Bradyrhizobium sp. WD16: one gene and its partner. The protein of the gene in region 2 interacts with the protein of the main gene of each other region in a pairwise test. Links are inferred from orthologs where the notes say so. Each region holds a gene or a part of one and is shown on either strand. Other genes may lie near its edges. The genes, in order: ccmE and DB459_RS08365.

What was found.
Region 1: the proteins of DB459_RS08365 (region 2) and ccmE interact in binary tests that used the Escherichia coli proteins (3 or more experiments, as listed by UniProt). The link is inferred for Bradyrhizobium sp. WD16 from one-to-one orthologs.

What each region holds. Positions count from the first base shown.
Region 1 is NZ_CP028908.1:5,682,812-5,697,205, forward strand. What follows is about bases 6,242-9,022. They hold ccmE (cytochrome c maturation protein CcmE), read right to left. Parts: upstream 8,007-9,022; coding sequence 7,476-8,006; downstream 6,242-7,475. Other genes in these bases: DB459_RS26260 (heme lyase CcmF/NrfE family subunit), read right to left, coding at 6,242-7,479; ccmI (c-type cytochrome biogenesis protein CcmI), read right to left, coding at 8,108-9,022. Also shown: DB459_RS26235 (bifunctional [glutamine synthetase] adenylyltransferase/[glutamine synthetase]-adenylyl-L-tyrosine phosphorylase), read right to left, coding at 1-616; DB459_RS26240 (HAMP domain-containing sensor histidine kinase), read right to left, coding at 715-2,196; DB459_RS26245 (response regulator transcription factor), read right to left, coding at 2,180-2,860; DB459_RS26250 (Do family serine endopeptidase), read right to left, coding at 3,243-4,817; DB459_RS26255 (cytochrome c-type biogenesis protein), read right to left, coding at 4,958-5,491; more of DB459_RS26260, read right to left, coding at 5,494-6,241; more of ccmI, read right to left, coding at 9,023-9,217; DB459_RS26275 (hypothetical protein), read right to left, coding at 9,404-10,795; DB459_RS26280 (sensor histidine kinase), read right to left, coding at 11,197-12,615; DB459_RS26285 (response regulator transcription factor), read right to left, coding at 13,039-13,710; DB459_RS26290 (trypsin-like serine protease), read left to right, coding at 13,952-14,394. UniProt on the Escherichia coli protein: Heme chaperone required for the biogenesis of c-type cytochromes. Transiently binds heme delivered by CcmC and transfers the heme to apo-cytochromes in a process facilitated by CcmF and CcmH.
Region 2 is NZ_CP028908.1:1,805,889-1,820,263, reverse strand. Bases 6,582-9,343 are described here. They hold DB459_RS08365 (heme ABC transporter permease), read right to left. Parts: upstream 8,448-9,343; coding sequence 7,716-8,447; downstream 6,582-7,715. Other genes in these bases: DB459_RS08360 (amidohydrolase family protein), read right to left, coding at 8,490-9,343; ccmD (heme exporter protein CcmD), read right to left, coding at 7,537-7,710; DB459_RS08375 (DsbE family thiol:disulfide interchange protein), read right to left, coding at 6,941-7,540; DB459_RS08380 (helix-hairpin-helix domain-containing protein), read right to left, coding at 6,582-6,756. In the rest of the region: DB459_RS08405 (PilZ domain-containing protein), read right to left, coding at 1-163; tRNA (adenosine(37)-N6)-threonylcarbamoyltransferase complex ATPase subunit type 1 TsaE, read right to left, coding at 245-1,756; DB459_RS08395 (PAS domain-containing sensor histidine kinase), read right to left, coding at 1,753-4,281; DB459_RS08390 (CoA-transferase), read right to left, coding at 4,582-5,346; DB459_RS08385 (CoA transferase subunit A), read right to left, coding at 5,348-6,166; more of DB459_RS08380, read right to left, coding at 6,394-6,581; more of DB459_RS08360, read right to left, coding at 9,344-9,593; heme exporter protein CcmB, read right to left, coding at 9,762-10,421; heme ABC exporter ATP-binding protein CcmA, read right to left, coding at 10,418-11,020; aconitate hydratase AcnA, read left to right, coding at 11,525-14,242; DB459_RS08340 (DUF1223 domain-containing protein), read left to right, coding at 14,371-14,375. UniProt on the Escherichia coli protein: Required for the export of heme to the periplasm for the biogenesis of c-type cytochromes.

The DNA of each region.
Region 1 (14,394 bases), 3.9 Mb from region 2 along the record:
CGCTGGAATAGTTCAGTTCGCCGGCCCCCATCTTGCCCATGGCGAGCACGACGAGACCGCTGTCCTGTTCCGGCCGCTCGGCGTCGCGCGGCCTGATCCTTCCGCGCGCCGCCTCCTGGGCGAACAGGAAGCGCAGCGCGCTTTGCACGGCGGTGATCGCGACCTCGGTCAGCGCCTTGGTGACCCGCATCACCGGCCACACCCCGCCGATGTCGCCGAGCGCGATCAGCAGCGCCGCCTCGGACTTCATCCGGCGCAGCGCCACCATCACCTCGGCCTCGCTGCCGGCGGCGGCGCAGGCGGCAACCGTGTCGCCGATCAGGCGCTCGAGGCGGCGATCGGGATCGGCGGTCAGCACGCGGCGGGCGCGGAGCGGATCTGCCCGCAACAGGTCGAACAGATAGGGCGAAGCTTCGGCGATGGCCTCGAGGATCGTCCGGGCGAGCGGCGAGCGTGCCAGCACATCCTCGATCGCCGCGGCCTCCACCGGAGCGATCTCCGTCAGCCACTCGGACAGCCGTCGCCGCGCCGCCTCGGCGTCACCGAGATACGGCGCGCCGACGAAACGCGCAGCCAGGGAGGAATCATCCGCGGCGCCCATCGCGGGACCAGTCATGGCCGAGTTGTCTTCCAGCCTGCCTGCAAATGCAAGCGTCGCCGTGACGCAGCGGCAGCCGTCACGCCGCTGTCACGCGTGATCTCCGATGACCTCCGTCACGCCGGACTGACCGCGGTTCCATCCTGCGGCCGCGGCTGAATTTCGCGTGGCGCCGCGACCGGCGCGGCCACTTCGCCGCGCCGGTGCGCCGGCAGCAGCAGCATCGCCTTCAGGCCCGGCCCGGCATCACCGAGACGCAACTCGCCGCCATGGAGGGTTGCGACCGCCGCGGCGAGGCTGAGCCCAAGGCCCGAGCCCGGCTGGGTGCGGCTCGCCTCGAGGCGCACGAAGCGCTCGACCGCGCGCTGGCGGTCGGCGGCCGGAATGCCCGGACCATGATCGGTGACGCCGATCACCACCTCCTCGCCGTCACGCCGCGCCTCGATCAGGATGTCCGGCGCCGCCGCGCCGGCGCCGGTCTCGGCGCGGTGGAGCGGCTGTCCGTATTTGATGGCATTCTCGACCAGATTGGCGAGCGCCTGGCTGATCAGTTCGCGATTGCCGCGCAGCACCGCGGGCTCGGTCTCGACCGCGAGGGTGAGGCCCTTGTCCTCGGCCAGCGGCTCGTAAAGCTCCTGGATGCCCTGGGCGACGTCGGCGGCGTCGAAATCGGCCATGTCGTCGCGCGCCTGTCCCGATTCGGCCCGCGCGATCATCAAGAGCGCATTGAAGGTGCGGATCAGGCCGTCGGATTCCTCGATGGTGCGCTCCAGCGCGGCACGGTAATCGGCCTCGCTCCGCCCGCCTGCCAGCGCCTCCTCGGCGCGGTTGCGCAACCGCGTCAGCGGCGTCTTGAGGTCGTGGGCGATGTTGTCGGACACTTCCTTGAGACCGGCCATCAGCGCCTCGATGCGCTCGAGCATGGCATTGAGGTTCTCGGCGAGACGATCGATCTCGTCGCCGCTGCGCCCGACCTGCAGCCTTTCGCTGAGATCGCCGGCCATGATGCGCTGGGTCGTTCCGGTCATGGCGTCGATGCGCCGCAGCACCCGCCGCGCCGCGAAGATGCCGCCGAGCAGGCCGAGCACCACGACGATCAGCAGCGACCATTGCGCGGCGGAAGCGACGATGCCGAACACCCGCCGCCGCTCCTCGAGATCGCGGCCGATCAGCACGCGGAAACCGCCGACCTGGCCGACGCGGACCAGCGCGCGGTGCTCGACCTTGTCCTGCTCGTCGAGGCGTCGATAGAAGGTCTCGGCCCAGCCGTCCTGGCCCATGACGCCGGGCGCGAGCGAACCGACATTGCCGGCGACCGCCTGGCCGGTCGAGGTGGTGAGCAGATAGAGATTGGCGCCGGGCCGCAGCGCCCGGCTCTCGATGGCGTAGACGAGGCCGCGCAGGCCGCCGCGCGCCAGTTCGTCGTTGAGCTCGATGAATTCGGAATTGATGGTCTGGGTGATCTGCTCGGTGACCATGCGCCGGGTGTTCCAGGCGAAATAGCCGAGCAGGAAGGCGGCGAACAGCGCGAACAGGAACAGATAGAACAGCGTCAGCCGGAACGCCGTCGTTCGGATCAGTTTACCGAAGGCCGTCACGGATCATGTACCCAGCACCGCGAATGGTGTGCAGCAGCGGCCGCTCGAAGCCCTTGTCGATCTTGGAGCGCAGCCGCGAGATGTGCACGTCGATGACGTTGGTCTGCGGATCGAAATGGTAATCCCAGACGTTCTCCAGCAGCATGGTGCGCGTCACCACCTGGCCGGCGTGCTTCATGAGGTATTCGAGCAGGCGGAATTCCCGCGGCTGCAGCGTCAGTTCGTCCTGGCCGCGGCTGACGCGATGGGACAGCCGGTCGAGTTCGAGATCGCCGACGCGGTAGACCGTCTCCTCGGCGGGGCCGCTGTTGCGCCGGGACAGCACCTCGACCCGCGCCAGCAGTTCGGAAAAGGAATAGGGCTTCGGCAGGTAATCGTCGCCGCCGGCGCGCAGGCCCTTGACGCGGTCGTCGACCTGGCCGAGCGCCGAGAGGATCAGCGCCGGCGTCCGGTTGCCCTTGCCGCGCAGGCTGCCGATGACGGACAGGCCGTCACGCTTGGGCAGCATGCGATCGACGATCAGCACGTCGTAATCGCCAGTCTCGGCCATGACGAGCCCCTCCTCGCCGTCGGCAGCATGATCGGCGACGTGTCCCGCCTCGCGAAATGCCTTGACGAGGTAGTCCGCCGATTCACGATCGTCTTCGATGATCAGGAGCCGCATCTGTGTGCCGGGCGTATGCGCATTCGATGATGGTTGATTGTCGGATGATGAAGGGGCGGAGGTCCGGATGGCGGCCCGGACAACGTCGGACGTCGGGACCGGGTCTGACGAAGTCACGATGTTAGGCTCCGGTCACCATGGCGCGCAGTTCGCGCCCATGCAAGCGCCCGTTGAGCGCCCGATGGGGCGCCCTCTTGAAAAGGGGACGGGCGGCGAAGTGGGGGAACGCTTCGCCGCCCGCGGGTCCTTCCGACAGAGGGGGGCTGTATCCACCGGAAGGTGATGGTGGGGACGGGCCGATGGCCCGTCCCCCGGAAAGGACCGTCGGCGGGGGCGACATTGCCGGCGATTCTTCCCTAACTCGATACTGACGCGTTTGCGGTCAGCTCCGGTCGAGCGGCAGCGCCACGAAACGCGAACCGTCACCCGAGCGCACCCGCATCAGCACACTGTTCTTGTTCTCCTTGCGCGCGTCGGCCAGTGCCTCGCGCACCGCGTTGGGGCTCTGCACCGCCTTGCCGGCGACTTCGAGAATGACGTCGCCTTCCTTGAGGCCCCGCTCCGCCGCGGGACCGCGCGGATCGACGCTGGTGACGACGACACCGTCCTTGCCGGCGCCGGCGACCGAGTTGGCGGGCGCGAGGTTGAGGCCGAGCTTCGGCAACTCGGTGCCCTTGCTCGCGCCGCTGTCGCTGTCGTCATCCGGCTTGGCCTTGGCCTCGATGGTGTTCGGCAGTTCGCCGAGGGTCAGGGTCACCGTCTTCTCCTGCCCCTTGTGCAGCAGCGACAGCTTGACGCTGTTGCCCGGGGCAAGGCCGCCGATGGTGCGGGCGAGTTCGCGCGCATCCTTGATCGATTTGCCGTCGACCCCGGTGATGACGTCGCCGGATTCGATGCCGGCCTTGGCCGCGGGCCCGCTGGCCTGCGGCTCGGCGACCAGCGCGCCTTCGGCCTTCTTCAGGCCGAGGCTGTCGGCGATCTCCGGCGTCACCGGCTGGATCTGGACGCCGATCCAGCCGCGACTGACCGAGCCCTTCTCCTTGAGCTGCTTGACCACCGACTGCACGGTGGCGGCCGGGATCGAGAAGGCGATGCCGACGCTGCCGCCCGACGGCGAATAGATCGCGGTGTTGACGCCGAGCACCTCGCCCGCGGTATTGAAGGCCGGGCCGCCGGAATTGCCCTTGTTCACGGGCGCGTCGATCTGGATGAAATCGTCATAGGGGCCGTTGCCGATGTCGCGGCCGCGCGCCGAGACGATGCCGGCGGTCACGGTGCCGCCGAGGCCAAACGGATTGCCGACCGCGAGCACCCAGTCGCCGATCCGCGGCTGGCTCTCCGACAACTTGGCAAAGGGGAAGTCGGTGCGGCCGTCGATCTTGATCAGCGCGAGGTCGGTGCGCTGGTCCTTGCCGATCACCTTGGCGGTGTAGGTCTTGCCGTCGTCGGTCGTGACCTCGACCTTGTCGGCGCCGTCGACCACGTGATTGTTGGTCACCGCGAAGCCGTCGGCGGAAATGAAGAAGCCCGAGCCCTGGCCGGTGACGGCGCCGCGGCCGTGCGGACCACGCAGGTTGGGAATTCCGTCGGGACCGCCGAAGCGCCGGAAGAATCGCTCCATCGGCGAGCCGGGCGGGAACGGATTGTCGTCACCGTCATTCGACGACAGCTTTTCGTTGATCTTGACCTTGACCGAGATCACCGACGGTTTCACCTGCTCGACGATGTCGGCGAAGCCCACCGGTTGCTGGACGTTGCGCACCGCCGTATTGACCTGGGCATGCGCCGCGGAACCGAGGATCGAATTGTTTGGCGACGCCGCATCGAGACCGTAGCCGGCGATGCCGAGCCCCGCGACCACCGACGCCATCAAGGCGAGCCGGCGAGCCGCAAGCAGGGGCCGCCGCGCCGACGGCACGGTCTTCGGGGAGGACAGGTCGGGCGAACGTTCGGTCATGCAAATCTCCAGCCTTCTCGAGGGCGCTGCGCCCTGCTGCATGACTGAAGATGGGGCTGCCGCCCTTACAGCGCCCTGTCGGCGGCATTAATCTTTCGTAATGGAGCGGTTGCGCCGAAGCCCTGTCCGGCCGTGGCGGCTCAGCCCTTCTGCGGCGGCTGTTCCGCCATCAATTCGCGCAGCTTGGCTTCTTCCTCGGGGGTCAGCCGGCTCGCGGCGACCGCAGCGGAATCGGCCTCTGGCGGGGCGCGGCGACGGCCGTGGCGCCACAGGAACACCCCGCCCGCCAGCAGCACCAGCGGCGGCAGCAACCACAGCAACAGGGTGTGGCTGTCGAAGCGCGGCTTGAGCAGCACGAATTCGCCATAGCGCGCCACCAGGAAATCGATCACCTTGGCGTCAGTGTCACCGGCGGCGATGCGCTCCCGCACCAGAAGGCGAAGATCGCGCGCCAGCGACGCATCGGAATCGTCGATCGACTGGTTCTGGCAGACCATGCAGCGCAATTCGCGCGACAGGGCTCGCGCCCGCGCTTCCTTGGCGGGGTCGGCCATCACCTCGTCGGGCTGGACCGCCCGCGCCGCGAACGGCGCGCCCAGCGCAACGACCAGCAGCACCGCGGCAAGGCCGCGGCGCAGACGGAACAGCGGGCGAAACAAGGCAGTGCGCCGCATCGTCATTCCGCCGGTTGCAGGGCGCGCGCCGCCTTGGCCGGCTTGGGCGCCCCCACCCGCAGGCGGCGGTCGGAGAGCGACAGGCCGCCGCCGATCGCCATCACCACCGCGCCGAGCCAGATCAGCAGAACGAGCGGCTTGTGATAGATGCGCACGGCGATGCCGCCGTCGGCGGTGGCCTCGCCCAGCGAAATGTAGAGCTGGCTGAAGCCTCGCGACATCAACGCCGCTTCCGTCGTCGCCGAGCCACGCGCGGCAAAACTGCGCTTGGACGGCGTCATCACGCCGATCGCGCGGCCCGCGCCCGTCGCCACCGTGAAGCGGCCGATCATCTCGCGGAAATTGGGTCCCTGGCGCTCGCCAAGATCGACCAGTTGCAGGTTGTAGCCGCTGATCGAGGCGACATCGCCCGGCTTCATGGTCGCGATGTACTCGCTGCTCCAGGTGGTCTCGCAGACAATGCCGATCAGGGTGAGACCGAGGCCGGCATGGGCGATCATGGTGCCCCAGGCCGAACGCGGCAGTCCGCCGGCGCGGCGCAGCGAGATGGAAAATGGCGCGCGGAACAGAGCGATGCGCTCGGCGAAGTCGGTGAGCGCGCCGAGGATGACGAAGACACCTAGTCCGATCGCCAGCGGCGCGAACACGGCGCCGCCGCGGCTGACGGCGAGTACGATCGCGGCCGTGAACAGGGCGATGCCGCCGGCCACCATCAGTCGCTGCGCCGCGCCGAGCAGATCGCCGCGCTTCCAGGCGAGCAGCGGCCCGAACGGCACCGCCGCCAGGAGCGGCAGGAACAGCGGCCCGAACGTGAGATTGAAGAACGGCGCTCCGACCGAGATCTTCTCGCCGGTCAGGACCTCGAGAATCAGCGGATAGAGCGTGCCGACGAATACGGTGGCGCAGGCGGTGGTCAGGAACAGATTGTTGAGGACCAGGGCCCCTTCCCGCGAGATCGGCGCAAACAGGCCGCCCTGCTTCAGGGCCGGCGCCCGCCAGGCATAGAGCGCGAGGCTGCCGCCGATGAAGAAACACAGGATCAGCAGGATGAAGACGCCGCGGCGCGGATCATTGGCGAAGGCATGCACCGAGGTCAGCACGCCCGAACGCACCAGGAAGGTGCCGAGCAGCGACAGCGAGAAGGTCAGGATCGCGAGCAGGATGGTCCAGACCTTGAGCGCTTCGCGCTTTTCCATCACCAGCGACGAGTGCAGCAGTGCGGTGCCGGCGAGCCAGGGCATCAGCGAGGCGTTCTCGACCGGATCCCAGAACCACCAGCCACCCCAGCCGAGTTCGTAATAGGCCCAGTACGATCCCATGGCGATGCCGAGGGTGAGGAATATCCAGGCCATCAGCGTCCAGGGCCGCACCCAGCGGGCCCAGGCGGCGTCGATCCGGCCGTCGATCAGCGCCGCGATGGCGAAGGCGAACGACACCGAAAAGCCGACATAGCCGAGATAGAGCAGCGGCGGATGGACGGCGAGGCCGATGTCCTGCAGCACCGGATTGAGGTCGCGGCCCTCGATCGGCGGATTGGCGAGACGCAGGAACGGATTCGATGTGATCAGGATGAAAAGATAGAACGCGGTCGCCACCCAGGCCTGCGCCGCCAGCACCAGCGCCTTCAGCGAGGCCGGCAGGTTGGTGCCGAAGCCCGCGACCAGGCCGCCGAACAGCGCCAGGATCAGCACCCACAGCAGCATCGAGCCCTCGTGGTTGCCCCAGACGCCGGTCACCTTGTAGAGCAGCGGCTTCATCGAGTGGGAATTCTCGTAGACGTTCGCCACCGAGAAATCCGAGGTGACGTGCAGCGTCACCAGCGCGGCGAAGGCCAAGCCGGCGAACAGCATCTGCGCCAGCGCTGTCGACGACGCGAGTTGCATCAGTGCCGGATCGCGCCAGCGGGCGCCGATGACGGGAATGCTCGCCTGGATCAGCGCCAGACCGAGCGCCAACACCAATGCATAATGGCCTGCCTCGGCGATCATTTCGCGGTGGCCTCCGCGGTCGGTCCGGCGCCCTTCGCGCCGCTGGTCGCCGATGCATTCGCGGCATCGCCCTCCGTCACGCCCTTCCTGGCGTAATCATTCATCCAGTGACCGTCCTTCTTGAGGGCATCGGCCACCTCCTTGGGCATGTAGTTCTCGTCATGCTTGGCGAGGACGGTGTCGGCGCGGAACACGCCGCCGGCATCGATCGCGCCCTCGGCGACGACGCCCTGGCCCTCGCGGAACAGGTCGGGAAGAATGCCCTTGTAGGCCACCGGCAGATCGGCCTTGCCGTCGGAGACCTCGAACTTCACCGCGAGGTTGTCGCCGCGCACCAGCGAGCCCGGCTGCACCAGGCCGCCGAGACGGAAACGCTTGCCGGGCGGAATGTGTTTTTCGGCGGCCATCGACGGGGTCGAGAAGAACACGATGGAATCCCGCAGCGCGTTGAGCACCAGCGCCGCTGCCACCGCGAGCACCGCGATCGCGCCGCCGATCATGGTCAAACGCCGCTGCTTCCGGGTCATCCGCCCACTCCTTCGCCTTGCGTCCTGCGCCTGCCGCCCTGGCGCCGATCGGATCGGAGCGAAGGCTCAGGCCTGTCGTTTTGCCGCGTCGTCGTCACGCGCTACCCATCGAGGCCGAGATCCTTCAAGCCGTCGTTGAGCTTCTGCAACCGCGCGGCGTCGCGGCCGAGCGCCTGACGCGCATCGGCCCGCGCCGCCTTCGCCTTGTCGGTCTCGCCGAGCACCATATAGGCACGAACCAGCCGCAGCCATCCCTCGGGGTCGTCGCCATTGTCCTTCAGGCGCGCGGCGAGACGATCGACCATGCCGCGAATCATGGTGTCGCGGTCGCCGGCCGGCATGTTCTTGGCGGCGGCGACGTCCGCCGCACTCGGCCCGGGCGCAGCATTTCCGCCGACACGGGCCAGCGCCGCCTGGACCAGCGGCCGCCACGGCGCGCTCGGCGGCGCGCCCGCCAGCAGCGCCTGCCAAGTCGCCGCGGCCTCGGCCGTGCGGCCGTCCTGCTCGGCGGCAAGGCCGAGAAAATAGCGCGCCTTGACGTCGCCGCCGTCGAGCGCGGCGGCGCGTTCGAATGCCGCCTTGGCATCGGCGGTGACGACGCCGCCGGCGGCGGCCACCATCGCCTCGCCGAGATCGGAATGCCGATCCGCCGTCTCGCCGCCGGAGGTGATCAGATTGCGGAACGCGCGCACCGCATCGTCATAGCGTCCCTGCCGCATCAGCACCGGGGCAAGCACCTGCCAGCCGCGGGCATCGCCCGGATTCTTTTCCAGGTGAGCCTGAACCTGCGCCACCAGGGCGTCGAGCGAGGCCGTCGTTGTCGCCTGCTGGCGCGTCCGCTCGGCGAGCGGCAGGTCCGGCAATTGCGGCGAGCCGAGGCTGAGATAGGTCGCGATGGTCAGAGACGGCAGCCCGATCAGCGCCACCAGCGCGACCGCACGCCGCAGGTTGCGCGACGTGGCCGCCGACGAAGCTCCGCTCTCGGCGGCGCTCGCCGCCAACAGCCGCCGCCCGATCTCGGCGCGCGCCGCCTCGGCCTCCGCCGCGCCGATCAGCCCCGCGGCCTGATCGCGCGCCACTTCGGCCAGCTGGTCCCGATAGACCACCGACTCGCTGCCGCCACCGACCTTGGCCGGCCTTCGCCCAAGCGGCCAGAGCACGGCGAAGACCGCGGCGACCGTCATCAAGGCAAGGATAAACCACAGTGACATGAAAGACTTACGCCGGGATTCGGCCCGGATCCGAAGGCACGACAGCCGCACACAATGGCCGGGTTACACCACGGCTGGTACCCCCCGCGCAATTGCGATTTGGCGCGGTCCCCTTCAGGTCTTTACCGGAGGTGGCGAGCACAATTGGGGCGCCTTGAAGGTTCCCGGCGACTGGCAGGCGGGCAACTAACCGGCGCGGGAGGCCTTGCGCTCGCCGGAGAGCGCCACATCGGCGGCCTTGCGCATCAGGGCGGCATAGTCGTGGCCGAACAGCACGTCGCAGAAACGGATGGCGGCATCGACCTGCATCTGGCGGAACGGCCGCGTCTTGGGGTCGCTGGCGCGTAGCGATTCGACCAGGGCCTGGGTCGCGGCCTCGGTGTATTGCTGCAGATCCGAGAAGGTTCGCAGCGTCACCTCGTTGATCGCCAGCTCGCTGGCGTAGGTACGGCAGACCGCGACGAAATCGATCAGCGCCGCAGTCTCCTCGATCTCGGTCGGATCGAGGCGAGAGGCCGCGGTGATGTCCTTGTCCGGACGCTGGCGCAACAGCCGCCGCACCCGTCCCGGCACGCCCTCGAGTTCGGCACGCAGGATGTTGGAGATCTCGGCGCGGATCGCGGAGAGCCGCTTGCCCCAGGCGGACTCGTTGCGGATGTCGAGTTCGGTGCGCAGGCCGCGCAGCCCGTCATGGATGATCTTGAGCCGGTGCGACAGGCTCTCGAGCCGCCCCTGCTTCATGTCGGTGCGCAGTTCCGACACCAGCTCCGACAGATCGTGGATGACCATGGCGACGGCAACGCCGTAATTGGTGGCGGCGACGCGGATCTCGTCGTCGGAACCGGCGACGGCGACCGCAAGGCGGATCACCTGCCACGGCGACGCCAGCTTCTGGATCAGGAGCGACAGCGAAAACGGCAGCGCCTCGGCCGTCTGCAGCGACGGCACGTTCATCGCCGCCTGCACCGCGGCAAGCTGGGACTCGGCGAGGTTGCGCACGTTGCCGGCAATGCGCGCCGAGAAACTCTCGAGCGGTTCGCGATTCTTGAGCACCACCGCGGTGGCCGCCAGGTCTTCGACCACGGCCGGCCCGCCGACCCGGCTCAACGCCCGCTGGTCGGCGCCACGCCCCGTCGAGGCGACCTGCTCGATCGCATTCGCCGCCGCGAGCTGGACCTTGCGCGTCGCCTGCTCCACCGTCGCGGCGGGGCCGCTGCGCAAGGCGGCATCGAGCTCGGCGACTTCGCCGACGATGGCCTCGCCCTTGAGCCAGTTCCAGATCTGGTTCAGCGACACGCGCCGGATCTGGCCCGGCCGCAACGCCGCCTTGGTGTCGACCAGGAAGGGCTCGAGCGGGCGAAATACCAGGCGCGCGGGGTCTTCGGAGCGTTGCCGCTCATTGCTGTCGGTGGCGCGCACGACCAGGCGCAGCTGCTCCAGCACCAGGCTCGCCACCGCCACGTCCTGGCCGCGCTCGACCGCACGCTCGAACTCGCGCATCAGCAGCGCCTGCGACTTCGGCGGAAGCTGTGCGAGAAAGTCCCTGAGGCGCTCGAGTGACTGCGCAGCTAGTGCCATAGTTCGAGGAATCCGGTCGTGCGTGCCGGGAACGCCCATGGGGTCCCGATCGGTTGATAGCAGCAGCGACGTTAAGGACGTGTTGAGGAAGAGCCCGGGCGGTGCGAATTGTGCCCCGCCCCCGGCGGCACCGGCGACCGCCTCTCCGGCCCGAGCCGCTCTCTGCCCAAACAGAGAAAGCCTTTCAGGCGAAGCCGATACCGGCTGACATTGAGAAAATACTTGGAGGTAAAAACCTCTAGTGCGATGGATCTGACGCTCGTATCAGCGTTGCAGCGAATTCTCCGTACGCGCGTCAGATCCAAAACCACACTAGAATCATAGCCATGCTAGTGTCCCTTTGGTTCTAACGTTCGTACGAGCGCTCGCTGCAAAGTGATACGAACGTTAGAACCGGGATACTAGGCCACCGCCGGCAGCACGAGCTCGGAACGCAGGCCGCCGGTCGGCGCGGCGCCCAGGGTCAGGCTGCCTTGGTAGAGCGCGGCGAGATCGACGACGATGGCAAGACCAAGGCCCGAGCCGGGCTTGGATTCGTCGAGCCGCTGGCCGCGGCGCGCGACCTGGGCCCGCTCGGCCGGCGACAGGCCGGGGCCGTCATCGTCCACCAGGATATGCAGCGTCGACGTCGGTTCCGATCCGGTTGGCGGCAGCAGCACGACCTCAACCGACACCTGGCTGCGGGCCCATTTGCAGGCATTGTCGACCAGATTACCGACCATCTCCTCGAGATCCTGGCGCTCGCCGCGGAATTTCGCCCCGTCCGGACAGGTCGCCTCGACGCTGATGTCGCGGTCGCGATGGATCTTCGCCATCGTCCGGCGCAACCCCTCGATCACCGGGGCGACATCGGTCACGGTACCGACCACCGTGACGCGGGCAGCGATGCGGGCGCGTTCGAGATGATGGGCCACCATGTTGCGCATCAGCTGCGTCTGCTCGAGGACCTTGGCGGCGAACGGATCGCCGCGATGGGCATTGGCTTCGTTGACGATCACCGACAGCGGCGTCTTGATGGCGTGAGCGAGATTGCCGACGTGGGTGCGGGCGCGCTCGACAATCTCCCGATTGGCGTCGATCAGGGCGTTGGTCTCGCGCGCCAGAGGCGCGATCTCCACCGGAAACTCGCCTTCCAGGCGCTCGGCCCGTCCGGATCGAATCGCCGCCAGGGCCTCCGAAATGCGCTTGAGCGGCGCGAGGCCGAAGCGGACCTGGAAGATCGTGGTGACGACGAGGACCAGCGTCAGCGCCGCAAAGGTGCCGCCAAGGTAATAGTCGAACGTGCGGGTCTCGTCGAAGATCTCGCTGGCGTCCCCTGCGACCCGCACCAGGAAGCGCCCGTCGCTGCCGAAATCAACCTGTCGCACGACCATGCGCAGGCGCTGGTCCTCCGGGCCGGTGACGTAGCCGATGCGAACGCCGGCCGCGGTCAGCCGTGAATCGGCCTCGTTGAGGGCCGGCAATTCCTTGTCCCACAGCGACCGCGAAGAGCGTACATCGGGTTTTTCGGAATCGAGCCGTCCGATCTGCCAGTACCAGCCCGACAGCGGGATTTCGAACAGCGGCTCGCCGAGCGACTGGAACTGGTGTTCGGCGTTTTCATCCGGCGTCGCGGCCTCGGCGATCAGTGTCCGCAGGTAGAGATTGAGCCGGCGGTCGAACGAGCGCTCCACCGCCTGGCGATAGACCGAGGACAGCACGAAACCGGTGATGACGAGGATGATGACGACCCACGCCGTTGCCGACAGGAACAGGCGGGTGGCGAGCGAACTCGTGCGGCGGCGTCGACCTTCGTACCGGCGCTGCGGCGAATCCTTCATACGAGCGTCAAATCCAGGAGCGTACGGGACCGGTGCCCGCTTTCCGAAGTTCGTCCATCGATACCGCATCTCCTCCAACGAACTTCGGAAAGCAAATTCTAGTGTCCTGTCTCCGAATTACCGCTCCATTTGCCTCATGCTCGCACGGTAATTCGGAGACATAGGGACACTAGCAAAATCAAAAAGCTAGTGCGGCTTATGTCTCGCAATTGCCTACAGGGGCTGGCCGCGAAGGGCATAGGCAATTGCGAGACGCCACACTAGTGTCCTGTTTCCATCGTTCGTATCCCATTGCAGCAGGCGCTCATACGAACGTTGGAAACAAGGGGACACTAGCAAAATCAAAAAGCTAGTGTGGCTTATGTCTCGCAATTGCCTACAGGGGCTTGCCGCAAAGGGCATAGGCAATTGCGAGACGCCACACTAGCGCGCATCGACCGGCGGCGTCAGCAGATAGCCCAGTCCGCGCACGGTCTGAATGATGTCGACGTCGAGCTTCTTGCGGATCCGGCCGACGAAAACCTCGATGGTGTTCGAGTCGCGATCGAAATCCTGGTCGTAGAGGTGCTCGACGAGTTCGGTGCGCGATACCACACGGCCGGCGTGGTGCATCAGGTAGGCCAGCAGCCGGTATTCGTGCGAGGTCATCTTCACCGGGTTGCCGTCCACCGTGACCCGCCCGGTCCGGGTGTCGAGTCGCACCGGACCGCACGTCAATTCGCTCTGGGCATGGCCGGTCGAGCGACGCAGCAGCGCGCGAATGCGCGCCAGCACCTCTTCGAGATGAAACGGCTTCGGGACGTAATCGTCGGCGCCGGCGTCGAAGCCCTGGACCTTGTCGCTCCAGCGATCCCGCGCGGTGAGGATCAGCACCGGCATGGTGCGACCGTTGCGGCGCCAGGCCTCCAGAACCGAGATGCCGTCCATCTTGGGCAGGCCGATGTCGAGCACGACCGCGTCATAGGGCTCGGTGTCCCCGAGGAAATGGCCCTCCTCGCCGTCGAAGGCGCGATCGACCACATACCCCGCCTCGGTCAGCGCGGTGGTGAGCTGACGATTGAGATCGGGATCATCCTCGACGACAAGTAGGCGCACGATCGTCTCCGCAATGGCTTCCCGGCGAATTTGCCGTGTTTAGCATGACCTTGGGCGCAGTGAATGCCCGATGAACGGCGGTCGTGCCGAATCTTACAATTTGGTTATGCTCGGGCTCGGAGTGCAACGGCGGCAGTCGCGACGCCTGCAGGACCGCACCGCGGCGGGATTGACAAGCGCGCCGGCGGCAGGCTCTGTCGCCGCCATGACGGCAAGCCAGCGACTGCACCGATGCGCCACGATGATGGCTGCGTGCCTCGCCGCGACGCCCGCCGGCGCCATGGTCGGCGGCGCGCGCGAAGTCAGCGCGCCGCATGTCGTCACCATCGTCGGCTCGCGCGGAAATTTCTGCAGCGGGACCCTGATCGCTCCAGATCTCGTCCTGTCCGCCGCCCACTGCACCGCGCCTCGCGCCACCTACAAGATCGTCGACGGCGACCCGAAACATCCGCGCCTGCTCGACGTCCGCCGCCTGGCCGCCCACCCGGACTTCAACGCCGCCGCCATTCTCGCCCATCGCGCCACGGCCGATGTCGCCCTGCTCCAACTCGCCGAGCCGCCGCACGGACGCACGCCGGCGCCGACCGGCGTTCCCAGCCGGCCGCTCGCTGCAGGCAACCGTTTCGATGTCACCGGCATCGGCGTCACCGTGCGTGGCGACGGCCGCAGCGCCGGCAAGACGCT
Region 2 (14,375 bases):
GGTTGAGGCCTTCGACCGAGCCCTCGACCGTGAGTTTGGCGCCGGTTTCCGACACGTCCTCCATGACGCAGTTGCGGCGCCAGGTGCCGTCGATCCCCATCATGATCGCGGCGAAGCCGCGCTCGAAAACCACCCGTTCGCCGCTGCGGCGCTCCGCTGCCATGGTGGCTGCTCCGGTCAATGTTCTTGAAGGCCAAACCGGCGCGCAGTCTAGGCGGCAAGTCGTGAACCGGGGGTAAACCGCTCAGGCCGCCGGTGGCGGCACCTGGGCGGCGAACCAGGCCCTGAGGTCGGCGAGCGAGGGGTGCGCCAGGGCGCGCTGCAGGTAGGTCCAGATGCGCGGCTGATGCTTGAGGTAGTGCGGCTTGCCATCGCGCCGGTTGAGGCGGGCGAAGGTGCCGAGCAGGCGCGTGTTGCGCTGGGCCGACATGGTGGCATAGCTCGCGGCGAAGCCGGCGGGATCGAAAGCGGCATCGGCGGCGCGGCGCAGTTTGGCGTAGCGCGTCAGCAGCGCGATTTCGAGCGGCTCCGGCACGTCCACCCGCGCGTCCTGCAGCAGCGAGACGAGGTCATAGGCCGGCGGTCCCATCACCGTGTCCTGGAAGTCGATGACGCCGACCCGGTCGGTGCCGCTGCGCTCCGCCAGCCAGATCAGGTTGGGCGAATGGTAGTCGCGCAGCATCCAGGTCGGCGGCAGCGCCACGATTCTTGCCAGCACGCCGCGCCATAGCGTCATAAAGCGCCGGCGCTGTTCGTCGTCGATGGCGACACCGCGGTCCGGCAGGTACCAGTCGAGCATCAGGCTGATCTCGATCAGCATGGCGTCGATGTCGAACGGCGGGATGACGTAGTCCCGTTGTGCCGTCAGCGGCAGCCGCGCCGGCCGCGGCTCGCCATGCAGTTTGACCAGGAGGTCGGTGGCGGCTTCGTAACGCGCGACGATGGGCGTCGGCGGCGAGCCTTCGAGCACGCCCTCGGTGCCGAAGTCCTCGGTGATGAGGAAGCCGCAGTCGAGATCGGCATAGGAGACCGTCGGGGCTGAGATGCCGGCATGGCGCAGGGCGTCCGCCACGGCGACGAACGGCGTGACATCCTCGGCGAGGTGGACTGCGGCGCTGTAGGACTTGCCGTGGTAGATCGCCGGGCCGTCGGGCCGCCTGGGCGAATTCATCAGGATATGGCAGTCGTCGTCGCGGATCAGGCGGGCGTAGCTGCGCGTCGACGCGTCGCCCGCCATGCGCCGGCGCTGCGCCGCCATGAAACCGGTCTGTTCGAGGAATTCGCGCAACGCGGCGAGGCGTTCGACCTTCTCGATGCCCTTGCCGTGGCCGGTGATCGCGGCAGCGCGCGCGCTCGCTCCCAGCGCCGGGCGATGGGTCAGTTCGATGTCGATGCGGTCCGCCGGCAGGAGCGCGCCGGCGCGTTCCGGCCACTCGATCAGCACCAGCGCCCCGTCTGGCAGCGGCGCCAGCCCGATTTCCTCCAGTTCGCCGGGATCGCCGATACGGTAGAGGTCGGTGTGGAGCACCGGATAGGGCGGCAGGTCGTAGCTCTGGGCGAGGGTGAAGGTCGGGCTCGGCACCTCGAGTTCGTCGTCGCCGGCGAGATAGCGGATCAGCGCCCTTGCCGCTGCGGTCTTGCCGGCGCCGAGATCACCACGCAGCGCGATCACGTCGCCGGGGCCGATCAGCAGCGCGAGGTCCGCCATCAGCTGGGCGGTGGCGGTCTCGTTGCCGAGGGCGAGGGTCAGGGTCATTCGGCGGCGGTGCGCTGCGCGACCTGGTCGAGCGGGAAGTCGCAGGTGACCACGGTACCATTGCCGACGACGCTGTCGACCCGCACCCTGCCGCCGTGCAATTCGACGAAGGAGCGCACCAGCGACAGGCCGAGCCCGGCGCCGCGATGGCGCGAGCCGTTGGCGTGGCTCTCGAACCAGTCGAACACCTTGTCGCGAACGTCGGGCGGGATGCCGGGCCCGGAGTCGGTCACGCTGAAGCTGATCCTGTCGTCGCTGCGGCGCGCGGCGATGGTGATGGTGCTGTCCTGGGGGGCGAAACCGACCGAGTTGGCGAGGAGATTGTAGAGCACCTGGACGACACGGCGCTCATCGGCGACGAAGCTGCCGATGCCAGGGGCGGCATCGATGGCGAGGCGAATGTGATCGCGGGCGAGGCGGTCCTGGATGCCTTCGGCGGCGGACTCGATCGCCTTGCGGATGTCGACCGGACCGAGATTGAGCGTCATCGCGCCGGCATCGATGGTGGCGAGGTCGAGGATGTTGTTGATGATCGCCAGCAGCGCGTTGGTCGAGCTGGTGATGTAGCCGAGATACTCGTCCTGCTTTTGCGTCAGCGGGCCGGTCGCCGGGTCGCTGAGGAAATGCGCGAAGCCGATGATGGTGGTCAGCGGCGAGCGCAGCTCGTAGGAGACGTGGTGGACGAAATCCACCTTCATCTGGTCGGCGGCTTCCAGCGCCTCGTTGCGTTCGCGCAGGGCGCGCTCGACATTGACGGTGTCGGTGACGTCCTGGAAGGTCAGCATCGTGGCGCCGTCGGGCAGCGGCATCGCCATGCAGTCGAGCACACTGCCGTCCCTGCGTTCGAGGTTCAGCGGCACAGGACGGCGGTCGTCGATCGCCGTCACCGCGCTGCGGATGCGCTGCCAGGCGGCGGCGTCATCGAACAGCGGCCGGCACCAGCCTTCGACGGTGTCGATGTGGGGGCGCTGCTGCATCGCCTCCGGCGACAACTTCCACATCTTGACGAAGGTGGGATTGAACAGGCTGGCGCGGCCGTCGCTGCCGAACACCGCCACCGCCTCGGCGAGATTGTCGAGAGTCTCGCGCTGGACTCGGATCAGGCCGTCATATTGCCGCGCCAGATTGTAGCGCTCGGAGACGTCGTCGAAGATATAGGTGACGCCGCCTTCGGGATTGGGCGTGGTGGCGACGCTCACGGCGCGGCCGTCGGGCAGATACCAGACGTCCTTGGCCGGCTCGACCGCGCGATAGGCCTCGTGCAGCTTGGCCTTCCATTGCCGGAAATCCGGCTGCTCGGGGATCTTGCGCGTCGCCCGCAGCCGGTCGAGCACGCTGGAATCGTCGGGGTTGGAATCGAGGAAGGTCTGATCGAGGCCCCAGAGCCGCCGATAGGAATCGTTGTAGAAGGCGAGGCGGCGCCGGGCATCGAACACCGCGACTCCCGAGGAGAGCTGGTCGAGGGTGCGGCGATGGTCCTCCGCCATGCGCGTCAGCGCCGCCTTGAGCGCCGCGGCCTCGCTGGCGTCGATCGCCGCGCCGGCGCTGCCGCCGCCGACGGCAAAGGCGCGGACGTCGAAGATGCGGCGCTCGCCGCTGATCACGATCGGCAACCGCGCCGCAAAGCGGCCGGTCTCGGTCAGCGCCCGCGCCATGTCCTGGCGGTCGCCGCTGTCGAGCAGTTCGACGTTGCGCACCACGGCTTCGGAAATGTCCGCGGCTTCGGCGGCATGGGCATAGGCGGCATTGGCGAACACCAGCGATCCGTCGGCCCGCCGCGCCCAGACCGGCCAGGGCAGCGCCGCCGCAAAGCCGCGCAGGATCTCGGTCTCCTCCTGCAGGTTCTTGTAGCGCTGGGTCGTCTCCGCCAGCTCGCGGCGGACGCCGCCGAGTTCGCGGATGCGGATGATGGCCTGGCCGCCGATGGCGCGTCCGATCGCCTCGACGGCGCGACCGGCCGACGTGGCGAAGTGCAGCGCAAAGGGGGTGCCGTCGGCACGCAGCGCGTCCACCGCGCGGTCCATGCGTAGGGCCGGATCGGGCGCCAGCCAGGTGCCGAAGGCCAGCACCCGCTGCGGTTGTTGCTGCGCTGCTGGCGGCAGCAGCAGCGCGAGATCGCCGCTGATCTCGGGGCGCGATGCGGCGGCCGGCCAGGAGATCAGCACCTGCGGTTCGGTGAACAATAATGCGCGCAGTCGGTCATTGTCGCCCTGCAGCGCCCGGACATCGGCGCGCAGCCGCTTTTCGACCTTCGCCGCCTGCAGCCGGGTGCGCATCAAGGCGATGGTCGCGACCACCGAGAAGCCGAGCACGCCCAGCGTCAGGGCCAGCGCCGCAAGCTCCTGCTGGGTCAGGCCGAGAAAGCTGTCGACCTGCTCGCCGAGCGCCGTCTCGGCGTGGGCTTCGGTCAGGCCGGCCAGCGTGAAGGCGGCGAGCGCTCTCACGGCGTATGACGGCGCTCGCCCGCGCACCAGCGATGTCCCCGACATCCAGGTCCGACGTATCGCCCTGACCACGCCCGACATGACTTGCCCCTGCCGCAATCACCGCCTTGGCCGCGGGCGGGCGGCCACAGGTCCATGATCCGGCGTCGAATTTCGCAACTCCGCGCGCACTGGCGCGGAGATAATGACTGATCACGCCGCGACGGGCGTCCGCTCCGCCCCTCGCGAATCGGTTCACAATACCCCCACGCCGACTCCAGCTGTAAGAGTCCAGATCGTGAACGGGATACGGTTGAGTCAATTTGGCCACGCTGGTTCCCCGCAGCGGCGTCGTGCGTCGGATCGGGCCTGCCCGACGCAAGCGGTCTGGCGCGCTTCGCTTTACGCGGCGCGGCTGTCGCCGCGCAGGGTTTCGGCGAATTGCGGATAGGTTTCGGCGAGTTCCCCGGTGACCCGGCCGCGGAGCAGCGCGAGCGTGGCGGCGTCGGGAGCGGGGGTCTGTGGCACGCTGGCCGGCTCGTCGTATTCGAAGCCGGTCTGGCGCCGGACCTCGGCCGCGGTCACGCCGCGATGGACGGACCGCAGGCTGAAGCGGCGGCGGGCCTTGTCGAAATCGAACAGCGCCAGCGAGGTGAGCAGGGCGTGGGGACCGCCCGAGCGCGTGATGCCGGGCTCGCTGGTCCCTGGCGCGCTGACGTAATCGACCTTGTCGACCAGGACCCGCGGCGAATGCTCCTCGCGAAACAGGATGACCCGCGGCACCACGAAATAAAGAAACGCCGAGCCGAAGCAGCCCGGCCAGCGGACCTCGTTGTTGGGATAGGTGCCGGTGCCGATCAGGTTGATGTTGGCCGCACCGTCGATCTGGCCGCCGCCGAGAAAGAAGGCGTCGACCCGGCCCTGGGCGGCGCAGTCGAACAGTTCGACCCCGCCATTGGTGAAGAAGTTGTGCTCCTGCGAGCCGAGAATCGAGATGCGCACCTGCTCGCGGCCGCGCGCTTCGTTGCGGGCGCGCAGCAGCATGGCGCCGGCGGCGGGAATGGGCGAGGAGGCGCCGACCGCGACATGGCGGATGCCGTCGAGCAGGTCGGCGATGGTCGCGATCAGGAGTTCGCGGCGCGAGTAGTCGGTGGCGGCGGACGACATCTCAGGCGGCCTCGTGCAAGCGCCGGGCGAAGCCGTCCATATAGGCGGCGAAGCCTTCGGCCGTGCGTGCCATGGCGGCGTAGCGCGCGATCTCGGCGGAATCGGCCGGATAGGCGCCCCACAGCCCGATCGGCCAGGCGCCGCGTGGCGCCACCGCGATGCTGGCGACATAGAGCGAAGGCAGCACGCCGGCGGCGGAATCCTCGCCGTGCAGCAGCGACGTGTCGCTGATCCGCTCCACGGTCACCAGCGTCGCCTTGGCGGCATAGGCCATGGTGGCGAGTTCGCGCCGGCGGCCGATGCGGACGTTGCCGAAGCGGTCGGCTTCCGGGGCATGGAAGAGCGCAATGTCGGGCTGGATCGCCGGCACCACCACGATCGGATCGTTGTCGGCGAAAGGATTGTCGATGATCTTCCAGTCGGTGCGGGTCTTGAGCAGATCGCTGCCGATGATGCCGCGGATCGGCATGAAGGGCACGCCCTTCTGCGCCGCGGTGAGGCCGGCATGCACCGCCGGGCAGGTGGCGTCCATCAGCCGCAGGGCGCCGTGGCGCACGGCGTCGACGAAACGCGGCGCGCCGCCGGCTTCGCCGAGAGTGACCGCGCTGCTCTCGAGCGTGCCGACGAGGTTTTCGCCAATCAGCATGTCGCCCTGCATGCCGGTGACCGGAACGCCGACGAGGTGAAGGTTGGCGGGGCGGGCGGCGACGATGGCGGCGGTGGCGGTCATGGCGACGCCGGCATAGTCCGCCGGGACGGCGAGCTTCATGCCGGGGCGCACCTGCGCCGCAAGACGTTCCAGCGAGACGATCTCGCCCATGGCGTTCTCCGTTGCCGCGGACGACTGGCGCGCCCGTTCGGCCGAGGGATGGCATTCGATGCGATCGAGGGCGCGATGATTTCGCCAAGTCGACCAGGGGTCAAGGCGCCGCGGCCGGGAAGGCGCCATGAAAAAACGCCTGCCGTGATCGATCAAAGAAAATCGCACCGGCGGGGCGGCCGGTGCGATCGAGGGCGGCTTGAAAAATCGGTGGCGACCGCCGTCTCTCAGCTCTTCGACTGCTTGGCGATGATCTTGTCCTTGACTGCGTCGTAGGTCTTCTGCGGCAGGATCTTCTTCTGCACCAGTTCGTCCTTGCCCTTGTAGGGTCGGCCCTTGATGATCGCGGCGGAATAGGCCTTGCCGATGCCGGGCAGTGCGTCGAGCTGATCGGCGGTCGCGGTGTTGATGTCGAGCAGCTCGGTCTTGGCTGCGGGCGCCATCTTGGATTCAGCGGGCGCCATCTTGGTGGTTGCGGCAGGCGCCATCTTCGAGGTCGATGGTGTCGTCGGCGCCGGGGTCTGGGCCATCAGCGGCGAGGCGACCATGAGGCCGAGCGCGGTGAATGCTGCAAGCGTGAAATGACGCATTCGAGTTGTCCCTCCTGGAGACCAATTAGGAACGAGCGAATCGAATTGCCCTGAAATTCGCCCGAAGCGATCCGCCATCTGGCGGCGGAGCCAAGCTAGCTGCCGATTTGGGGCGGCGCCATGGCCGGCAAATGAACGCCAGCTAAACGCGCGAAATAATTCGACGGCTCAGCAGCAGGAAAATTCAGCTTCCGGCGCCGAGCGCCTTGACGATCTCGGGCTTGAGCACGGTGCCGACATTGTCCGCGGTGATCGGACCGACCAGCTTGTAGACGATGGTGCCGTCGCGACCGACGATGAAGGTCTCCGGCACGCCATAGACACCCCATTCGATCGCCGCGCGGCCGTTGGCGTCGACGCCGACGGCGTCGAAAGGATTGCCGTAGCGGCCGAGGAAGCGGCGGGCATTGTCGGCCGCGTCCTTGTAGTTGATGCCGACGAATTGCAGGCCGCGGGCGCGCAGGCCGGCGTCCTTGCCGAGTTCGAGCAGCAGCGGCGCCTCGTCATGGCAGGGCACGCACCACGACGCCCAGACGTTGACGATGCTGACCTTGCCCTTGAGACGCGCCGGATCGAGACCGGGCACGGCGCCTCCGTCGCTGGTGAGCTCGGCGAGTGCGGGCAGCGCCGTCGCCGGCGCCGGATGGCCGATCAGCGCCGAGGGAATCCGCGACGGATCGCCGGAGCCGAGGCGAAACCAGAACACCGCGGCGAGCGCGGCGAAAGCGACCAGCGGCAGTGCCACCAGCAGGCTGCGCCGGCGCGGCTCTTGCGATTCGCTCATGGCGCGACCTCTGTTCCGGAGCGGCGGGTGATGCCCTTGGCTTCGAGATCGGCCAGCACCGTCTTCTGACGGCGATAGTCGGCGATCACCCAGATGACCAGGGCGGCGACCACGATGGCGGCCACGGCATAGGAGCTGACGATGAAGGAGGCGTAGGGTCCGAGCACGATGCGCCTCAGGCCGGTTGCCGGCTGGCCTGCAGCATCTGCAGGCTGCGCACCCGCCGGCGCAGGATCTCATTGCGCATGGCGGCGACGTGGAGGGTCACGAACAGCAAGGTGAAGCCGACGGCCATCACCAGCAGCGGAACGAGAAAGGCTCTGTCGAGCGTCGGGCCGCCCATGCGGACCACCGAGGCGCCCTGGTGCAGCGTGTTCCACCAGTTCACGGAGAACTTGATGATCGGCAGGTTGATGGCGCCGACCAGGGTCAGCACCGCAACGGCGCGCGCGGCGCGTGAAGGATCCTCGACCGCGCGCCACAGCGCCATGATACCGAGATACATCAGGAACAGGATCAGCACCGAGGTCAGGCGGGCATCCCATTCCCAATAGGTGCCCCACATCGGCCGGCCCCACAGCGAACCGGTGACCAGCGCCAGGAAGGTAAAGGCCGCGCCAAGCGGCGCCGCGGCCTTGGCGGCGACGTCAGCCAGCGGGTGGCGCCACACCAGCGTGCCGAGCGCGGCGACGCTCATCACCCCCCAGACGAACATCGACAGCCAGGCATTGGGCACGTGGATGAACATGATCTTGACGGTGGCGCCCTGCTGATAATCGTCGGGCGCCTGCGCCGATAGAACGAGGCCGCCGGCGAGAACGATCGCGGTGGCGGCGACGAGCCAGGGCATCAGGCGCCGGGTCAGTGCCAGAAAGCGGGTCGGGTTGGCGAGGTCGATCAGGGCCATGGCGGCGGCCTTATCACAGGAGGACGGGTAATGTCAGTGCGGTCAAACCCGGAGCCGGGGCAGCAGGCCGAGCGCGTTGTCCCGCTCGATGCGGTGCAGATCGGTGGCTCCGAAACCGCAATGGGCCAGATTGGTGACGTGCTCTGCGCCGGTACGGAACGGAAAATCGGTGCCGAACACGATCTGGCTCGGCTGCACCAGCTTGCGTAACGCGCCCATCGCCGCCGGGTTCGAGGCCTGCGCCGTATCATAATAGAATCGCTGCAGCGGTGCGCGGACGCCGTTCGGCAGCATTTTCGCTGCCTGGGGCATGCGCGCCAGGAATTCGAAGCGCTCGATCAGGAAGGGCATGGTGCCGCCGGCATGGGAGAAGATGAACTTGATGTCCGGCCAGCGGTCCGCGGCGCCGGAAAACACCAGGCTGGCGATGGTGCGGGTGGTGTCGGTGCCGAACTCGATGACGTTGTCGGGGATGTAGGGAATGAGGTTGCCGCAGCAGGCGGCGGTGGTCGGATGCACGCAGACCACGGCCTTGCGGCGGTTGAGCTCGTCGAACACCGGCACGAAGACGGCGTCGCCGAGCCATTTGCCCTCATAGCTCGTGAAGACGGCGATGCCGTCCAGCTTCAGCGTGTCGAGCGCATAGGCGATCTCGGCGAGGGTGGCGTCGGCCGCGGGCAGCGGTACCGCGGCAAATGAGCCGAAGCGGCCCTTGTTGTCGCCGATCAGCTTTGCCGCATATTCGTTGCAGGCACGGGCGAGCCTGGCGCTCGAGGTGGCGTCGCCGAGCCACAGGCCCGGCGTCGTGACCGACAGCATCGCGGTCTGCACGCCGGCGGTATCCATGTCGTCGAGGCTCTTGGCGAGCGTCCAGTTGGCGCTCGGCGCTGGCAGCGGCGGCAGTTTGCCGTGGATCGCGCCGACGTAGTCGGGCGGCACCAGATGATGATGCACGTCGATCCGGAACGGTGTCGGCTTCTCCGCTGCAGGGCTCTGTTCCGTCGCGGACTGGCTCGAAGCGATGCCGGGCAGGGCCGCGGTGGCGGCCAGGGTGGCGGTCACGGCGCCGGCCCCCTTGAGCAGGCTGCGGCGGCTGACGCAGCAACGGCAGGCGCTGCCTGCAATGTCCCGTTCGAAAAGCTTCATCGTGGTTACTCTGCCGCTGTGCCGTTTCAGGGAAGGGCTTCTTGGGGGGAAGGGAAAACTTATCGCGATCAGCAATCAGCAGGATAGTCGGGTGTTTTTGCGGCACGCCCGGGCAGGCGTCAATGGCGGCTGCTTCGCCGCCATTGACGTTTCAGTTTCGCTTCAGGATCAATCGAGCCCCTGTCGCAGCGCTGCGGCGGCGGCGAGTGGCCCGACCACAAGTCCCGCCAGCGTCAGCGCCGCCAGGATCGACAATGGCGCCGCGGGAGCGACGCCGTCGGTGACCACCGCGTTGCAGGCGGCGACGCCGAAGATCAGCACCGGAATCGACAGCGGCAGCACCAGCACCGAGAGCAGCAGGCCGCCGCGCCGCAGCGTCACCGCCAGCGCCGCGCCGATCATGCCGGTCAGGGTCAGCGCCGGTGTGCCGATGAGAAGTGTCAGCGCCACCGTCGCGGTGGTCGATCCGTCGAGATTGAGCAGCAGCCCGAGCACCGGGGTCGCCACGATCAGCGGCAGTCCGGCGGCGAGCCAGTGGGCGCAGGCCTTGGCGAGGCAGGCGAGTTCGAGCGAACGGCGGCTCATGACGATGAGGTCGAGGGAGCCGTCCTCGTGATCGGCCGTGAACAGCCGGTCGAGCGTCAGCAGGCTCGCGAGCAGCGCGCCGAGCCACAGGATCGCCGGGCCGAGCCGCTTGAGCAGCGCGAGGTCCGGCCCAACGGCGAATGGCATCAGCACCACCACCGTGAGAAAGAACAGCACGCCGATCAGCGCACCGCCGCCGGCGCGCAGGGCAATGGCGAGGTCGCGGCGGATCAGTGCGATCATGCCTCGCCTCCGATCCGCATCTCGCCTGCGGCGATTCCGAGCGGCAGATGGGTGGCGGCGACGATCAGGCCGCCGGAGGCGAGGTGATCGGCCATCAGCCGCGCCACCAGCGCCTGGCCGTCGACATCGAGCGCCGAGGTCGGCTCGTCGAGCAGCCAGAGCGGGCGGCGGACCGCGATCAGCCGGGCCATCGACAGCCGTCGCTTCTGGCCGGCGGAGAGGTAGGCGGCTGGCAGCGCCGCGGCATGGCCGAGCCCGCAGGCGGCAAGACAGGCGTCGACATCGGTGGCGGTGCCGCCGAGAAAGTCGCGCCAGAACCGCAGATTTTCCGCCACCGTAAGCGCCGGCTTGAGCGCGTCGCGATGGCCGAGATAGTGGGCCTGCTCCGCCACCGTGAGTTCGTCGTCGCCGCCCTCGAGCGCGATGCCGCCTGCGGCGGGGACCAGCAGGCCGGCGACAATTCGCAGCAGCGACGATTTGCCGGCGCCGTTGCGGCCGGTGACGGCGAGGGCCTCGCCGGCGTTCACCGCCACGTCCAGGCCGGCAAAGACCTGGCGCCCGCCGCGTATGCAGGTCAGGCCGACGCCGCTCAACCGCATGATCTCGCCCACGCTCCGCTTTCGGGGCGCCGATTCGCCCCCGGTCCCGCCCACGCGTTAAAGATCACGCACGATCAAAAAGATAGAGGCGGAGCACCCGCGCCCTGCCGGCCTCGCGCGGTGGATCTGACGCTCGTATCAGCATTGGAGCGCGCGCTCTGTACGCGCGTCAGATCCAAAACCGCACTAGAATCATAATGATGCTAGTGTGGCGTCTCGCAATTGCCTACGCCCTTCGCGGCAAGCCCCCTGTAGGCAATTGCGTTGCCGCTCGCTCTCCGGCATTGCTGGCCGCCGGATCCGTGCATTTTCATGCCGTTCCGCGGCGGGCCCCGGGTCAGACTTAGTGCTGTTCCGCGAAGGCCTTGGCGGCCAGTTCAAAACGATTATAAACGCGGCCGAAGTGCTGCGTTTGTGCTCTGCGAGACTTGCCGCCGCGCGCTGCATAGCGGTACTTTAATACTCCCTCTTCGGGGCTCACCGTCCACGCAGGATTTTTCCCTCATGTCGCTCGACAGCTTCAAATGCCGCAAGACCCTCAAGGTCGGCGCCAAGACCTATGTCTATTACAGCCTTCCCACCGCGGAGAAGAATGGTCTGAAGGGCATTTCGCGACTGCCGTTCTCCATGAAGGTGCTGCTGGAGAATCTGCTGCGCAACGAAGATGGCCGCAGCGTCACCAAGGAAGACATCCAGGCGGTGGCGAAGTGGCTGAAGAAGCGCAAACTCGAGCATGAGGTCGCCTTCCGTCCGGCGCGGGTGCTGATGCAGGACTTCACCGGCGTGCCGGCCGTGGTCGATCTCGCGGCGATGCGCAACGCCATGCAGGCGCTTGGCGGGGATGCTGAGAAGATCAACCCGCTGGTGCCGGTCGATCTCGTCATTGATCACTCGGTGATCGTCAATTTCTTCGGCAACAAGCAGGCCTTCGGCAAGAACGTCGCCGAGGAATACAAGCAGAACCAGGAACGCTACGAGTTCCTGAAGTGGGGCCAGAGCGCCTTCTCGAACTTCTCGGTGGTGCCGCCCGGCACCGGCATCTGCCACCAGGTCAATCTCGAATACCTGGCGCAGACGGTGTGGACCAAGAAGCAGAAGATGACCATCGGCCGGAAGACCGGCACCTTCGAGGTCGCCTATCCGGACACCCTGGTCGGCACCGACTCCCACACCACCATGGTCAACGGTCTTGCCGTGCTCGGCTGGGGCGTCGGCGGCATCGAGGCCGAGGCGGCGATGCTCGGCCAGCCGCTGTCGATGCTGTTGCCCGAAGTGATCGGCTTCAAGCTCGTCGGCTCGCTCAACGAAGGCGTCACCGCCACCGACCTCGTGCTCACCGTCACGCAGATGCTCCGCAAAAAGGGCGTGGTCGGCAAATTCGTCGAATTCTTCGGCCCGGGCCTCGATCATCTCTCGGTGGCCGACAAGGCGACCATCGGCAACATGGCGCCGGAATACGGCGCGACCTGCGGTTTCTTCCCGGTGGACGCCGAAACCATCGACTACCTGAAGATCTCCGGTCGCGCCTCGGCGCGGGTGGCGCTGGTGGAGAAATACGCCAAGGCCCAGGGCTTGTTCCGCACGGCCAAGACCGAGGATCCCGTCTTCACCGAGACGCTCACGCTCAATCTCGGCGACGTGGTGCCCTCGATGGCCGGGCCGAAGCGGCCCGAAGGCCGCGTCGCGCTGCCGGCGGTGGCGGAAGGCTTCGCCGCCGCGCTCGCCGCCGAGTACAAGAAGGGTGATGACGCCGACCATCGCTATGCGGTGGACGGCCGCAACTTCGATATCGGCCACGGCGACGTTGTGATCGCCGCGATCACCTCCTGCACCAACACCTCCAATCCGAGCGTGCTGATCGGCGCCGGCCTGCTGGCGCGCAACGCCGCGGCCAAGGGCCTCACCGCCAAGCCGTGGGTGAAGACCTCGCTCGCGCCGGGCAGCCAGGTGGTCGCCGAATATCTCGCCAATTCGGGCCTGCAGAAGGATCTCGACAAGGTCGGCTTCAACCTCGTCGGCTTCGGCTGCACCACCTGCATCGGCAATTCCGGCCCGCTGCCGGAAGAGATCTCGAAGACCATCAACGACAACGGCATCGTCGCCGCGGCGGTGCTGTCGGGCAACCGCAATTTCGAAGGCCGCGTCTCACCCGACGTGCAGGCGAACTATCTCGCCTCGCCGCCGCTGGTGGTGGCCCATGCGCTGGCCGGCACGGTCACCAAGGACCTGTCGAAGGAGCCGATCGGCACCGGCAAGGACGGCAAGCCGGTCTACCTCAAGGACATCTGGCCGACCACCAAGGAGATCAACGCCTTCATCAAGAAGTTCGTGACCTCGAAGATCTTCAAGCAGCGCTATGCCGACGTCTTCAAGGGCGACACCAACTGGCGCAAGATCAAGACCACGGCCAGCGAGACCTATCGCTGGAACATGAGCTCGACCTATGTGCAGAACCCGCCCTACTTCGAGGGCATGAAGAAGGAGCCGGAGGCGATCACCGACATCGTCGATGCGCGCGTCCTGGCGATCTTCGGCGACAAGATCACCACCGACCACATCTCGCCCGCCGGTTCGATCAAATTGACCTCGCCTGCCGGCAAGTATCTGTCGGAGCATCAGGTGCGGCCGGCCGACTTCAACCAGTACGGCACCCGGCGCGGCAATCACGAGGTGATGATGCGCGGCACCTTCGCCAACATCCGCATCAAGAACCAGATGCTCAAGGATGCGGGCGGCAACGTGCCCGAGGGCGGCCTCACCAAGCACTGGCCCGACGGCGAGCAGATGACGATCTACGACGCCGCCATGAAGTATCAGGAGGAGAAGGTGCCGCTGGTGGTGTTCGCCGGCGCTGAATACGGCAATGGCTCGTCGCGTGACTGGGCCGCCAAGGGCACCCGTCTGCTCGGCGTCCGCGCCGTGATCTGCCAGAGCTTCGAGCGCATCCACCGTTCCAACCTTGTCGGCATGGGCGTGCTGCCGCTGACCTTCGAGGAGGGAACGAGCTGCCAGTCGCTGGGCTTGAAGGGCGACGAGCAGGTCACCATCCGTGGCCTTCAGGGCGACCTCAAGCCGCGCCAGATGCTCTCGGCCGAGATCGTCTCCAGTGACGGTTCGCTCAAGCGGGTGCCGCTGTTGTGCCGGATCGATACCCTCGACGAACTCGAATACTTCCGCAACGGCGGCATCCTGCAATACGTCATCCGCCAGCTGGCGGCCTGACGCTTCGGGACCAGGCCTCACTGCGAAGTGAGTGGCAGGTGAACGGAAGGCGGCCTAAGACAGGCCGCCTTCGCGCATCAGGGCAGGTTTCCACGGAGAGGGCGCGTGCCGCGTCAGCAGTTCGGATGATCGT